DNA from 4 places in the Pseudoalteromonas sp. SA25 genome. Region 3 is predicted to be linked to each of the others. Evidence: predicted binding sites of a transcription regulator. Region 3 holds the regulator's gene; each other region holds the start of a gene.
The links. The regulator LexA, encoded in region 3, represses DNA repair genes until DNA is damaged. The targets are predictions, from matches to a motif close to TACTGTATNNNNATACAGTA.
Positions count from the first base shown of each region.

Region 1: a site for LexA is predicted at 1,456-1,475, ahead of dinB (DNA polymerase IV). Genes of this name have one in related genera too.
Region 2: a site for LexA is predicted at 1,663-1,682, ahead of GQR45_RS14570 (SulA-like leucine-rich domain-containing protein). Genes of this name have one in related genera too.
Region 4: a site for LexA is predicted at 1,444-1,463, ahead of GQR45_RS06230 (exonuclease domain-containing protein). Genes of this name have one in related genera too.

Region 1 is NZ_WTKV01000007.1:94,101-98,033, reverse strand. It holds gene GQR45_RS07730 (aldo/keto reductase) at 1-316, opposite strand, end outside; gene GQR45_RS07725 (thioesterase family protein) at 326-760, opposite strand; gene dinB (DNA polymerase IV) at 1,488-2,540, shown strand; gene GQR45_RS07715 (leucyl aminopeptidase family protein) at 2,670-3,933, shown strand, end outside.
Region 2 is NZ_WTKV01000017.1:86,348-90,280, forward strand. It holds gene GQR45_RS14560 (diguanylate cyclase) at 1-614, shown strand, start outside; gene GQR45_RS14565 (YchJ family protein) at 688-1,167, opposite strand; gene GQR45_RS14570 (SulA-like leucine-rich domain-containing protein) at 1,206-1,640, opposite strand; gene GQR45_RS14575 (SEL1-like repeat protein) at 1,939-2,403, opposite strand; gene GQR45_RS14580 (NCS2 family permease) at 2,522-3,814, shown strand; gene GQR45_RS14585 (hypothetical protein) at 3,881-3,933, opposite strand, start outside.
Region 3 is NZ_WTKV01000024.1:14,223-18,155, forward strand. It holds gene GQR45_RS17195 (chaperone modulator CbpM) at 1-83, shown strand, start outside; gene GQR45_RS17200 (membrane protein) at 159-884, opposite strand; gene GQR45_RS17205 (hypothetical protein) at 1,198-1,578, shown strand; gene GQR45_RS17210 (PaaI family thioesterase) at 1,579-2,019, opposite strand; gene lexA (transcriptional repressor LexA) at 2,187-2,804, shown strand; gene coxB (cytochrome c oxidase subunit II) at 3,288-3,933, shown strand, end outside.
Region 4 is NZ_WTKV01000005.1:206,288-210,220, forward strand. It holds gene GQR45_RS06215 (ATP-binding protein) at 1-20, shown strand, start outside; gene GQR45_RS06220 (hypothetical protein) at 212-505, shown strand; partial or broken gene GQR45_RS06225 (protein phosphatase) at 597-1,010, opposite strand; partial or broken gene GQR45_RS21325 (protein phosphatase) at 1,275-1,346, opposite strand; gene GQR45_RS06230 (exonuclease domain-containing protein) at 1,475-3,634, shown strand; gene GQR45_RS06235 (DMT family transporter) at 3,677-3,933, opposite strand, start outside.

The sequences.
Region 1 (3,933 bases), on a different contig from region 3:
GGCGCGTAATATTGCCACCATCACGTACCCACGATAATCCATTGCCTGCAATTTTTGTAGCAAGTACCACATCGCTGCGCTTTTGCTGATTACGTGATAGCCAATCGCCAATAATTTCCTCAGTTTTTCCGTAGGTCTCTGGAGAGGGCGGTACTGCATACATTTCGGCTGTATCAATAAAGTTTACGCCTTGCTCTAGCGCGTAGGCTATTTGTTCATCAGCATCGCTTTGAGTATTTTGTTTACCCCAAGTCATACTGCCTAAACATACTCTTGAAACGTTAATACCACTGCTGCCAAGTGGGCTGTATTGCATGAGAATTCCTTATTGCTCGTCTTGAGAGTAGCTAACTAACGCCGATAAAAGAGGCTCTGCAATGAGGGCTTTTTGGCCTGTTTCAAAATCAAACATAACCACTTTTGAAGTGCCTGTTGTTGTTATAGCGTTTTGTGCGTGACTAAATACGGTGTAATTCATAACAAATCGGTCTGTTTTTATATCAGAAATAGTAACACCGACTGTAAGCGTATCTGGGAATGTAACTGGGCGTTTATAACGAATGTTATTTTCGCTTATTACCGGGCCCACGCCATTAGGGCTTATTGTATCGAACAGATTTATTTTATTTAAGAAGTCGATTCGGGCTATTTCAAAGTAACGTAAATACACTACATTATTTACGTGTTGTAGTGCATCCATATCAGCCCACGCTACGGTGATGTCGGTATGGATAGGGTGCTGATCTTTAAACGTTTGCATTATTTATTGGCCCTTAATTTTAAAGTACTTAGATTATCAACATGGGGTTACGAGCTCAAGGTAATTAATGGCATGTTTTTTTATAAGATGATTGTACCTATTTAATTTTAGGTCTACAGTTAAATTACACAGACAAACACAGAAAACACACAGAGGTAGAAATATGCAGAACATAATTAACTGGTCCTTAGCTTGTTTGGTTTTTATAGCCTCTTTTACCTGTTACGCAATGGGTAACGAATCAGGCGCTATTATTTTGATGTTAGCGGGGTTTTTTTTCGAGGTTATGTTTTGGTTGCGCGGTTATAAAGAGCAAGAAGGTAATAAGCGCTTTTTTTAATAGTTAACTAGGGCCTGTTGACCTTTCAGGATTAAAATTTTTTCAATCTAGGGGCTATTTAATCGCGGCGCGAGGTTTGTGACCTAGTGGGCTAAGTAAAAACCGAGCAAAGCTTCCGCGTCCTGCTCACGCCCCTTACCTACATCCATGTAGGCAACAAAGAGTAAATTGCCCCTAGGCAGAACCCTTCGGGCAGCGTATGTTTGGCATTTGTGCTACGTTATCGCCTATTTATGGGGAATAACCACACTACATAGGCTCTGCCTTGCCTAAATACCAAACATACTGCTGCAAATTTAACCTCGAAAGATAAACAGGCCCTAGGCTTGCTTATCACATTTGATTCTATAATAATGACTGTATAAATAACCAGTTATTGTTGTGGTGATGAAGAAGTTTATTCACATAGACATGGATTGCTTTTATGCAGCAGTAGAAATGCGAGATAATCCAAAACTTGCATGTGTACCGCTTGCTATTGGAGGCAATAGCCGACGAGGCGTACTCTCAACCGCTAACTATATAGCTAGAGAATATGGCGTGCGATCGGCTATGTCGAACTATCATGCTAAACAATTATGCCCCGATTTAGTTATTGTCCCTGGGCGCATGGCTGTATACAAAGAAGCTTCAAATCAAATACGTGAAGTATTTAGCCGCTACACAGATTTAGTTGAACCTCTTTCTTTAGACGAAGCCTACCTAGATGTAACAGACAGCACCGCTTGTAAAGGCAGTGCCACACTTATTGCACAGCAAATAAGAGCCGATATTTACAATGCCACCGGGCTCACTGCATCAGCAGGCATTGCACCGATTAAATTTATTGCCAAAATAGCCAGCGACGAAAAAAAACCGAATGGTCAATTTGTCGTTTTGCCTCATGAGGTCGATGACTTTTTAGCGCAATTACCGCTGGGGAAAATTCCGGGGGTGGGTAAAGTAACGCTCGAAAAGCTAAATTTAAAAGGCTTATATACCGGCAAGGATGTACGTGAAAAAGGCGTTAACTGGATGCAGCAACATGTGGGTAATTTTGGTGTGTCGCTTTATCAAAAATGTGCAGGTGAATATGTTGGTAAAGTATCAACAGATCGCATCAGAAAGTCGCTGAGTGTTGAGCATACCTACGAATACAATAAAACAAGTTTGCAAGAGTGCTTAGATGAGCTGCCAAAATTGTTAGACGAATTAGTTTTAAGGCTTAATAAACAGCAATTACAAAACCGTATTAATAAGCTGAGTGTTAAAGTGAAGTTTGCAAATTTTGTAGTGACCTCAGCCGATCAGGCATACCACGAGCTAAACACAGAAATATTTATTCAACTCCTTACTAAGGCCTATCAACGAGGGCTACAACAACCTGTAAGATTACTTGGCATAGGCGTTGGCATTAAAAGCGAGCCAGAACAAAACTTCCAACTGAGTATTCTCGATTAAGCTGTAAAGCCTGTAACCCCAAGTTGCCATTTATTGGCAAGTTGTATAATTAGCTCATCGCACCTTGCTGGTCTTCAATATTTAAATCGACGATAATAGGGGCTTATGTTTTCTAACAGGACTTTATTTATGGCATACCCTCAAGCGGTTAGTGCAAGCCTTGAATGCACATCTCATGATGCGCTTATTATTATTAGTGATGACTTTTCTCTATTACCAAATAACTCATTACGTGATGCTATTTTAGACCAAGCAAAAGTTGATTCTCGTATTGGTAAACAAGTTACTTTATTAGTGATTGAAAACAAACGCGTTGTACTTGCGCCAACGGGTCCGTTAAATAGAGATTACGACGATGTTCGCCGTTATTTTGATGCTGCTAAATTAGCAATTAACGAAGCAAAAGCGTCGGGTAGTGTTAACCCTGCATTATTTTTACCAAATTTAAATGGCGATAGCCGTTATCAGCATGCTTTAGAAGTTGCTTATTTAGGCGCTTGCCAAGCCTTATGGCAGCCATTAGAAGCGCGTGAATATCACGGTAAAAGTATTGAACCTATTACTCAAATTGGTTTAGTTGGCGCAAGCGAGCAAACAATCAAAGCTGTTAATGCAATTGCTGCAGGCCAATATGCCGCGCGTGACTTGTGTGGCACCGAACCTGAGCGTATGGCTCCACCACGTTTTGCTGATTACTGCGTTGATTTATTTAAAGGCTCAAGCATTGCAGTTGACGTAATTGATGATATTGCAGCTATTGATAAAAACTACCCAATGCTAAGCACTGTTGCTCGTGCATCGTATGCAGTTGAGCGCCATCACCCACGTGTTGTTAAGCTTGAATATGTACCAGAGGGCGAAATTACTCGTACACTTATGTTTGTAGGTAAGGGTCTTGTATACGATACAGGCGGTGCAGATTTAAAAGTAGGTGGCCATATGGCAGGCATGAGCCGTGATAAAGGCGGCGCTGCTTCTGTTGCGGGCTTTATGAAAGCCGTTGCGGATTATCAGCCTAAAGGCGTTAAAGTAGTATCGTACTTGGCTGTTGTTCGTAACTCTATTGGTTCTGATTGTTTTGTGCCAGATGAAATTATTACTAGCCGCGAAGGTATCCGTGTACGCATTGGTAATACCGATGCAGAAGGGCGCTTAGCAATGGGCGACCTGCTTAGCGAAATGAAAGATTTAGCTAAAGGCGAAATAAACCCAACGTTGTTTACTGTTGCTACATTAACGGGTCACGCGGCACGTGCAATGGGTCCTTACGGTGCGTATGTTGAAAACGGTCCAGCTCGTAGCGCTGGTGTTTCACGTCAAATAGCTGACCTTGGAGATTTGTGGGCCGATGGCGCAGAAGTATCGCGCTCTCGCCGTGAAGATTACGACTTTA
Region 2 (3,933 bases), on a different contig from region 3:
AAGAAGAGTGCTGGGAAGCAGGGGCTGTAGATTTTATAAAGAAACCAACTAACTCGGAAACTTTATATAGAAGAGTGCGCGCCCATATTACGATGAAACTGCAACATGACTTACTCAATCAAAAAGTATTTCTAGATGATTTAACAAAGGTATTCAATCGTCGTTATTTTGATGCGCATTTTTCTAAAATGGAACGAAGCGCCTTACGAGAAAAAGTCGACTATGCACTATTACTCATCGATATAGACTACTTTAAGCAATACAACGATCTTTATGGTCATGTGCAAGGCGATACGGTTTTAAACCTTGTTGCACAAACTATTACTAATAGTTTGCAAAGGCCAACCGATTTTGTTGCGCGTTATGGCGGCGAAGAGTTTGTAGTTGTTCTACCGCATACAAGCACTGAAGGTGCGATTTGTGTTGCTGATAAAATTAAACAAAATGTGGCCGATTTAGGAATATTACACAAATATTCAGAATATGACTTTGTGACTATTAGTATTGGCGGTGCAACCCTACAACCATACGTAAATAACAAAAACACCTTGCAGATCGCAGATGAAAAAATGTATGAGTCTAAAATGCAAGGGCGTAACAAAGTGTGTTTTTAAGTTTAGTTAGCTAATAAATCATTTGCCACTTAAAAACACCTTGTAGTTGATAAATATTAAATAAGATTATTTATTACACGCTATGACATTTTTTGTACTTTTTATTGCTACCACATGGGCAGTCATCATTTCTGCCCACTTTAATATCTTCAACAGGATATATAGTGCCATCTAAATAACGCCATTGAGTGTTTTCTTTAATAAACTGCGATTTTTCGTGAAGCTCACAAAATAAGTTTTGATAAAAATATTGGGCTTTAAATTCTACAGTCCCAGTATCGTCATCATGGCTTGACCCAATTACATCAAGATTTATAAATCGACAGCTGTTAGCAAAATCATTGATTTCTTTAACCGGATTTTCAGCTTGTTTTTCTTTTGCGTAGGTTTGATAAACATATTCTGCATTTTTAATAACATAAGCACTGAATCGTGAGCGCATAAGTTGTTCAGGAGAGTCAGCTTGCTTAACAGATAAGTGAAGCGGCTCGCAGCAATCGGCATAATTTTGCCCACTGCTGCAAAAACATAATGTGGTATTGAGTGAAGTCATAATAATAATACAAAGTCTAAAACATTAGTTTAACAAGCTTATTGGGCGAGTGATATCTCTGTTGTTTGAGACTTTTTAGTAAAACAGTATAGTTTTGTATTCGTTTTACTTAAATCGAACGATAGATTCGTAAGTAGTTGGTTATTAACTATATCGGTCCAGGTAATTACCGCTGCAAAGTTTCCGTTATGTAATGCAGAATTTAATACATACTCTAAATTTACTAGGTGCTTCTGTCTAATAACAAGTAATTTACTTGTATCAATAGAGCATGAGTCAAGTAAAGCTTTGCTAGGTACGTGATCTGGAGCAATTAGTAACGTCCATGCATTAGAGCTATTGTATTGGTGTAATACTTTTAAAAGCTCAAAGGTCGCTGAAATTTCATCTTCAATTTGAATCAAATTCACGCAATCGCTTTGCTCATCTTGTTGGTAACTTTTAACTGTTCTTACGGTAATAGGCTGTAACATAATTTCACTCACTGGGTTTTTATACAGTATTCATATACAGTAGTTTATACAGTGCTTTCGTGCAAGCCTTTTATGCTATTTATTTGTACAATCATTCAGCTTTTGATCATTGTTTTTATTTTTTGAATTTATAATTCTTTATTAATCATGTTGTTATAGGGTTGTTTTTGAGAAGGTATTCTAAAAATAAATTTTTGCGTAGTGTCTTCATTTTGGGGTTTTATACTGTATAGGATTATCTTTATAACCATATATAGTATTTTTTAACACTGCATACAGTACTTCTGCCATAGTTAGCTTATGTGTTTTCACTCGTGCGAGGGATCATATGAGAAAACTGGAGTTGGTGAATTTGTTCGTACAAACTTGCCGCATAACATTGAGCATCTTTAAATCGCTTAGTTTCGATATGTTTGCGTATATCTGTAACCGCTGCAGTGGCAGGGGCGTACCCTTGGCTACTTGCTAAGCTTAACCAAGCTACAGCATGAAATACACTTTGTGGCACGCCTTCACCTTTCACAAAAAATAAACCTAAATAAAACTGTGCTCTATGGTTTCCCGCCATTGCAGCAAGTCGCATCCATTTTGCAGCCAATGGAGCTTGATTATTTTTTAAATAATATAGGGCTTTATTTAACGTACTTTGCTCATCTTTTTTATTATCAACGGGCACAGAGGTATTTTCGGGTTGAGTAACAAAACCTAAAATATTATCTAGCTGTTGCTCTAAGTCTTGCTCACAAGGTGTTGTTTTAAGCATATTGGTTCATTTATTATTTTAACTACTTTAACAGTTTAGTATATAGCAAGGTAAAATGTCCTGTAAAAGATAATTTTTATGTTAAAATCTCGCCACTTTTTACTATCACAAGTTTATTATGTTCGAAGCCTTATTTAAACTGAGCGAAAATAATTCAACAGTTAAACGCGAATGCGTTGCTGGCCTAACTACCTTTATAACTATGGTATACATTGTATTAGTAAACCCGGCTATGCTCGCAGAGGCTGGGATGGATCAAGGGGCTGCATTTGTAGCGACATGTATAGCAGCTGCGATAGGCTGTTTTATAATGGGTTTATGGGCTAACTATCCATTAGCATTAGCGCCTGGTATGGGACTAAATGCCTTTTTTACGTATGGTGTCGTATTAGGAATGGGTTATACCTGGCAAGCCGCGTTAGGGGCTGTATTTATGTCGGGTTGTATATTTTTGTTTTTAAGCTTATTTAAAGTCAGAGAGTGGATTATTAATGCCATACCTCTGGTGCTCAAGCGAGCAATCGCAACGGGTATAGGTGCTTTTTTAGCATTAATTGCCCTTAAAAATGCAGGTATTATTGTCTCAAGCCCGGCAACATTAGTACAGTTGGGCGACATTACTTCTCCAGGTCCGTTATTGGCTATATTAAGCTTTTTTGTAATTGCAGCGCTTTTATATCGCGACTTTAAAAGTGGCGTGCTTATTAGTATTTTATTAGTGACTGGCATTGCTCTAAGTTTTGGGCTTGTTGAATATCACGGTGTTATGGCTATGCCACCATCAATAATGCCTACTTTTATGCAGCTAGATTTTGCAGCCGCTTTTGATATATCAATGATGAGTGTTATTTTTGCTTTCTTGTTTGTCGATCTTTTTGATACTTCGGGTACATTAGTTGCGGTAACTCAAAAAGCAGGTTTAGCTGATGAAAAAGGTAACATGCCTCGTTTAGGGCGCGCATTAAGTGCTGACAGCTCAGCAACAATTGCAGGTGCGATGCTAGGTACGTCTACGACTACATCGTATATAGAATCGGTTGCTGGTGTATCTGTTGGCGGACGTACTGGCTTAACAGCTGTAGTTGTAGGCATTTGCTTTTTACTAATGATGTTTTTTGCACCGCTTGCACAAATGGTACCGGCTTATGCTACGGCAGGCGCTATTTTATATGTCGCTGTTCTGATGCTGCAAAATTTAAAGTTTGTAAACTGGGATGATATGACCGATGCAATTCCTGTTACTGTGGTATTACTAATGACACCATTAACGTTTTCGATTGCGCACGGTATTGCACTTGGTTTTATATCTTATACGGCGGTTAAAGTCTTGTGCGGTAAGCAAGATCAAGTCAGTATTAGTGTTTGGATATTAACAGCCTTGTTTGTTTTCAAGTTTGCATTTTTGTCTTAATAGCTAACAAAAAAGCCTGCACAAATTTTAATTTGTGCAGGCTTTTTTAATGCTTTTATAAAAGCACTACCATTTCTTTTTAGGAGCAAACAGTATATCTAAGTCGTCTTGCTCTTCTT
Region 3 (3,933 bases):
AATTGCTGGATGAGCGTGATGAGTTGATTTTCGAAAACGAAATGTTAAAGCGACATTTGAGTCGATTTAAACACTTGGAATAAAATCTGCCCTTGGGTACTTCCTAGGGCTTATTTACTCTTTGGTGAAAGTGCGCTAGTTCTTAAAAACCAATATGACTACTTTGATTTATTCTTACTTTTAATTCGGATAAATCGTTTTAGTCGTATGTTTTGCATAAGTAGTAATATTCCACTTAGGCAAAAAAGTACGCTGGTTGCTGCAAAACTAATAAGCAGCGGATTATTAAAATCCTCTCGCTCATCGTAATCCATAATATGTAACATCCAAAAAAAGTCGAAAATTCGCCATAGTGTGCTGCGAACGGTGACAACTCTGCCGTTATTTTCTGACAAATACAGTGTTGTGTTAAATGTGTCGTCAAATTGTACCTGCCAAACATTGGTTTTATATCCAACTTCTCGCATACCTTGCTTTAGCAGTACAGCGCTTGTCACTTGAGCATCAATAAGTAAGTGTGCTTTAGCATTTGCGGTAATTTGTATTTTAGTTGGCGGCTCAAAAGGCCGGCCTGTTATACCGTTAAAGCTTTGCTGTTCATCTTTATTTATTACTGTAATTATAGGTGTGGTTAAAAAGTTCTCAAAAATTATTTGTGTTGGATTAACCACCTGAGATGCAATATCGTTAAGGGAGGCAACATAATCAGCCTGCGTAAATGGGTTATTAAGAGTACGTGTTGCAAGATGCTCCCCATGAACTTTATCAAGAGGAATAGCGCTCATGACTAAACCGCCTAATAGCCAAGCTAAAATTTGTAATGTGAGCAAATAACCGAGCCATTTATGTAACTTGCGAGCATACTTAAATATTTTTTTATTCATGTTTTAGTCTTATTATTTTTAGAGGCTAGTTTATTACATTAATGGGATTAGTTACTGCGACATTTTGTCGCAGTTTAAACTATAGCTTACTGTAATCATTTAAAAATAAAAAAGATTACACTTAAATTGCTAACATGACTTATTTGTTTAATTGAGCTGAGTGTTTGATATCCAGCTAGCTTTAAACGCTAAAAAATACTTAAAAGCTGCGAAATATCCATATAAAGTGGTTAATAGAGCATAGTTGATTTGGTATAACGGTAAAACTGCGTTAAAGTTTGCAATGAAATTATTAGAGGATAAATACGAAACGATGTCGGAAATTCAATTTTTAAATGTAGATCTTGAGCTTGAATCAAAGCAAGATATTAGTTTGCTAGTGGCAGACTTGAAAAAAGTCGCGACGATTTTACATTATGACAAAGACGAATACCGTCAATTAGCGCGTATTGAAGCAACAGGTGTAGTAAACACGCCTGACAAAGCAATAAACCATATATGTGAGCTTATTGAATCGTGTTCGCGTAACGCGCTAAAGCAATGGTTAAGCTGTTCACGTAGAACGTTTGATATTGGTTTTGAATCAGGCACTTCCCCTAAGTGCTTTAATCAAGCCTTAGATGCAGATACATTACTACGTATATCTGCGATTGGTGCGGGTATGGAAATTACAATTTACCCAATCGAAAAGTAACTACCTTCGCTCTACGACTGCTGCGGTCATTTTTGATACGCAGCACAGCTCATTGCGGCTATTTGTAATTTTTATTTCCCACACTGAACTACGTTTGCCAATATGAAACGCTCTTGCCGTTGCTGTTAAAGTGCCGTTGCGAGATGCTTTTAAATGACTTGCGCTAATTTCCTGCCCCACGCAGTAAAATTTTGTAAAATCGACAACAAAGTTAGCTGCATAGCTGGCAACTGTTTCGGCAAGTACAACGTTAGCACCGCCGTGAACCATTCCCATTGGGTTATGATGCTCAGGAATTGCCGGCATAGTGGCTACTAAGTAATCATCACCAATTTCAGTGACTTCTATTCCCATGGTTTTCATTAATGTTCCTTGGCCATCAATGCCTTGTTCTAACTGCTTGCACAGCTCTAAAGTGATGGGCTGGTACCAAATACTCATAATGACTCCTTTGCTTTTTTAATCATTTATAAACCTAGCTTTAGTTATATCCCTAAAATGTACACAAGTGAAATTACTTTGGCTATTTTAAGGCTTAATTTAAATTTGCGATTTTTATTTAACTGTATATACTCACAGTTAAATGTACTGTATGGAAAACCAGTTGTATGCGACCATTAACGAACCGCCAAGCTCAAATACTCGAACTAATTAAAGTTTTTATTAAAGACACTGGTATGCCTCCTACACGTGCTGAAATAGCGCAAACATTAGGTTTTAAAAGTGCCAATGCTGCTGAAGAACATTTAAAAGCACTTGCTAAAAAAGGCGCAATTAAAATGAAACCAGGTGCAAGCCGTGGTATTCAGTTAATTGAAGAAGAAGAGCCAGAACAATTAGGTTTACCGCTTATAGGGCGTGTTGCTGCTGGTTCACCTATTTTGGCGCAAGAGCACGTTGAAAGTCACTGCAAAATCGATCCATTAATGTTTAAACCGGCTGCAGATTTTTTACTACGCGTTAACGGTATGAGCATGAAAGATATTGGTATTATGGATGGTGATTTACTTGCTGTACATCGTACTCAAACCGCTGAAAACGGGCAAGTTGTTGTTGCCCGCCTAGACGAAGACGTAACTGTAAAACGTCTTGAGAAAGCGGGTCGTAAAGTATTACTTCATGCTGAAAACGACGATTTTGAATCTATTGAAGTAGATCTTGAGAATGAGTCTTTTAATATTGAAGGCTTAGCCGTTGGCGTTATAAGAAACGCTGATTGGATGTGACTTTAAAAATAGCTTTTAAACAAGCAGTTTTATAAATGCGTACTAATTAGTACGCATTTTCTGTTTTAAATTCGCACTAAAAATAGGGCATAAATAGCTCACTGACAATTTAAGCTGTAAACTTTTTTGCACTTATATTTTCCCCCTCCGAATGCGTTAAACCCCTTTGTTTTGCTCATCTTTTGAACTTCCTATTACCTAGTTGGTTACTGATTTTTTATTAATTACTCAATATCACCTGATTGTTTTTTATACTAAAACTTGCTTGTTGTTCATTTTTTAGCTAATTATTAATGTGCTGAGCTAATAATAACTCACAGCTTTTTAGTTTTGAGAACACACAATATACACAAACACGTTGTTGGCGCAGCAAAACCAATCAATATTAAATGAGATTGACTAAAAAAATAAAAATAACGAATTGGCGTTTAAGCCGTATGCCTCTTCGCTTTGCATTCGCAATAGCATCAAAGGAGCCGTCACATGGGTAAACTGACCTCTACCTTGTGGCTTATATTATGTGTTTTTTCGCACCCAGTTTTGGCTAACAGCCAATACAATATGCGCAAAGGCGTAACCGATATAAGCAATAATGTATATCAGCTGCACATGACCATATTTATAATATGTTGTGTGATTGGGGTGATAGTGTTCGCAATTATGTTTTGGGCACTTATTCATCACCGCAAATCTAAAGGGGCTGTACCTGCCCAATTTCACGAAAGCACTAAAGTAGAAATACTTTGGACTGCAATCCCGTTTGTTATTTTAATTGCTATGGCAGTACCAGCCACTAAAACCCTAATTGCAATGGAAGATGCCAGCAAAGCTGATCTCACTATTAAAATTACAGGCTCGCAATGGAAATGGCATTATGAATATATGGGTGAAGATGTAGAGTTTTACTCTATTTTATCTACCCCGCAAGATGAAATAGCGAATCTTGCAGATAAAAATCCTAACTACTTACTTGAGGTTGATAAACCTCTCGTACTGCCAATAAATCAAAAAGTACGATTTTTAATGACTTCTGATGATGTTATTCACTCTTGGTGGGTACCTGATTTTGCAGTTAAAAAAGATGCGAATCCCGGCTTTATAAACGAAACATGGACGAACATAAACGAAG
Region 4 (3,933 bases), on a different contig from region 3:
AAATGCGGGTGTCAGCGTAGCTACACCTGATTTTGGCATTCAGGCTATAGAATTACTCTTTTTTTAAGAAAAACAGTCTGTTTTATGGATTCCAAAGAATGCATAACTTAATGTTTTGAAAACGTTTAGAGTTAATTGCAGAAACTCATTATTTAATTGAATTTGGCTGTTGGAGTTATTCTGTAGCCTCGTTATGTTTAGGTGGCCCTACGTGAGAATAATTGATGAAAAACCTTGGAGTTGGACTCTATATGAGCATGATGATGAGTATTTCTTGTCTGTGATGTGTGGTTCTGTCGGGTTATATAGTCGAGATATCATTTTAAGCGTTGATGAAACTGAGTGTTATCTAACCCGAGGAATTGACGAGATAATTGAAATGGCAAAGATAATTTCTTTTAGCCCCCAAAAGTTTAAATCCAGGCATATTGTTGGCTTTCATGAAAAACTCGCTGCTATAGTTGCAGATGAAAAACCTCGAAATTATTTTGAAAATAAAACCTAACAAGTTGTCCGCTTATCAACGCTAATCCACAACTAGTATGAAAAGTATTTTGAGCACTATTTATAGTGCTAAATCCTCCCCAGTCTCTGTCTTACACCTCAAAGTTCTCAAAGTACTCTTTTTGTAGCTCTATAGTCAGTGCTTTAGGGCGAATGCCTTGTACTAGGCTGTATACTTCTTCTTTTGTGTAACCTGTCGAATTTAAAATAAGCGCAGCGACCAACCCTGTACCGCCTTTGCAATGTATGGTAATGGTTTGTTTGTGTTGTATGGCCTGTAGTATGTCGGTTTTGTGGGTGTTCCAGCTTGATGTAAAAGGTTGTTTGGGTGCTTCGTCGTCATTTATAGGTAAATGAAACCAGGTTATATCGTGCTTATTGCACTCACTATTAATTGTTTCTACGTTGTTTTTTTCAAGTTCTTTTTGCGACATAAGCGACAGCAGCACGTTAGCGCCAGCAGCTTTTAATGTGGCGATTGAATCCGCTAAGTTTTGTGTTTTTGTACTGGGGCCTGTTTATCTTTCGAGGTTAATTTTGCAGCAGTATGTTTGGTATTTAGGCAAGGAAGAGCTTATGTAGTGTGGTTGTTCCCCATAAATAGGCGATAACGCAGTATAAATGCCAAACATGCGCTGCCCGAAGGGTTCTGCCTAGGGGGGATTGACTCTTTGTTGCTCGGCTTTTACTTAGCCCACTAGGTTACAAGCCTCGCGCCGCGATTAAATCCCCCCTAGATTGAACAAATTTAATCCTGAAAGGTCAGCAGGCCCTGAGCAAGGCGTAAAAATAATATTTGCGCCGTTGTTGAGTGATAAAACATCGTACGGATGCGCGCTCATGGTAAGTCCTTTATTTTTAATGAATTTGCTTTAATAAGCTCACTATAGCGTGTTTTAGTTACAAGTTTAAGATTGAATAATAAGCGCAAATACTAGATACTGTTTTTATATACAGTTGTGGCGATATTATGAAAAAAGAATTACCAGCAAAATACTATTTAGCGCATTTTAAAGAGCTTATTGAGTTTGTAACAAGTAAATGTATGCATTTACTTGAGCCTAAACATAGTGAATTTATTAGTAAAATTAACCAGCTAGATGAGCAAAGCCAGTGCATGTTGGCGCGGGTGTATTCGCGCAAGCCTTATTTGGTGCAGGCGCAATCGCTTAATTATGAAGAAATAACATCGCCGCATCAGGCTATTTATACGCTAAAAAAAGCGGGCATTTTATTTGAGCCAAACGAGCAGCATTATTCGCAGCTTTTAGCGCACTTAACCAAACCTTCTTTGGTTGAGTTACTAAGTAATTACGACGAGCAAATAAGCTTTAAAAAGAGCGCCGCTAAAAGCGCGCTGGTGGATATTGCGCGTGAGTTTTTTAAGGAATGCCCACAAGAGCTTGCGCCACTTTATAGCCAGTATGTAATTAATAATCGCAATGACTACTACGAGTATTTTGAGTTTTTATTTGCAGGCAAACTAAGCGGTGGTGATGTAAATCATCAAAATCGTTTTGTAATGCGAGACTTAGGCTTAACCGCTACGCGCGAAGGACACAGTGAGAGCTTGTCACGCTTTGAAACACTTGACGAAGCACAATCAAACTATTTACTAAACCGTTACCGGTTAGCATTTAAAAATATTACAGATGAGAGTGATTACGTTGCTTTAGCGTCGCAGGTTTTAGTGCAAGCTGCACATGGTGCCATTGCCGTTGTATTAAAAAACAAATTATTAGTTAGGCTTTATAGGCAGCTAAAAACAGTTGATAGCGAACTTGCTTTTAGCTTACTAGAAGGGTGCGCGGATGATAGCGAAGCACAAGAAATTCAAATAAGAGAGCAATACAGGCTTGGCAATAAAGAGTGGGTAAAAGCTCGATTAGAAGCCATTATCGAAAACCCGCTCACTGATGATTTACTGTATTTTGCTGACGATTTTTTAATGCGTAAGTTTAATAAAAAAACACGTTCTCGTTTAAGTGCCATGCTTGCCAACACTCAGTGCGTGTTAGAAATAGATGAACTGTACCGAGGTGAAGTAGAGCAGGGCGTAAACGATTATTATACTCGCCAAGGTATGGCTGTATTTAATACCGAAAACACGCTTTGGCAAAGTTTGTTTGGTTTAGTATTTTGGCATGAGTTATTTGTGGAGTCGCCTTATCCGCCATGCAATGAGTTTGATATTTATCCGCAAGTATTAAGACTTGGTAATTTTTATGAAGCGCAATACGCGCAAATTAATGAGCGTTTAGCGCAGTGCCAAACGTCGCAAGCATTACTTAATTTAGTATGCAAAAATGCAGCGCAATACTTTGAGCAGCCTAACGGTTTGTTTAGATGGCGCAGCAATTTATTAGAGCCGTTAGAAGCGCTTATTTTAAACAGCCCTATTAAGGCACTAATTGCGCACTTAACAGCCATGAGCAAACATTATTTACAGCTAAAAGACGGCTACCCCGACTTAATGGTAATTAATAATGGCCAAGTACATTTTGAAGAGGTAAAAGCACCGGGCGACAAACTTAGACGCAACCAACTAACCACTATTGATAATTTAAAAAATGTGGGCTTTACGGTACATATTGCTGCAGTTAAATGGTTTGTAGATCCACACCGTATTTACAGTGTGGTCGATATAGAAACCACAGGCGGCTTAAAAGGCGGTAACCGTATTACCGAAATAGGCCTTGTAAAAGTGCAGCACGGTAAAGTAATTGATACTTGGACAAGCTTAGTTAACCCCGAGCGCCATATACCTGGATTTATAACGTCACTAACTGGCATAAGCGATAGCATGGTACGCAACGCGCCTGTATTTGCCGATATAGCCAAGCCGCTATTAGATAAACTCGCAGGCAGTATTTTTGTAGCCCATAACGTTAATTTTGATTACGGTTTTATTAAAAAAGAATGCGAGATGGCAGGGCACTTTTTTAAAATGCCAAAAATGTGCACCGTGGTTGAATCGCGCAAAGCGTTTAAAGGCTTAAAGTCGTATTCGCTTGGTAACCTTAGTACGCATTTTAATTTAAATTTAACTAGCCATCACCGCGCATTGGCTGATGCCACTGCCACTGCCGAGTTACTATTACTTATTCAGGAATCCCAAAGTAGTGAATAAGCAGTAAATCTTAACTTAAGGAGTAGTATAAATTAAAAGTACTTAGCTTGTTTTAGCTAAGTGCTTTTTTCGTGGTAAAAATCCAGTTACAAGCATAGTGCCTACAATTACAAATAGTGCGCCTAGTAATGTATTTGGCCCTATTTGCTCATCTAAAAATAAATGCCCCCAAAATATGCCAAATAATGGAATTAAAAATGTAACCGTGAGTGCTGAGGTTGGGCCAATATCGTCGATTAATTTAAAAAATAAAATATAAGCAAGGGCGGTACATACTACGCCCAGTACTAATACACCTA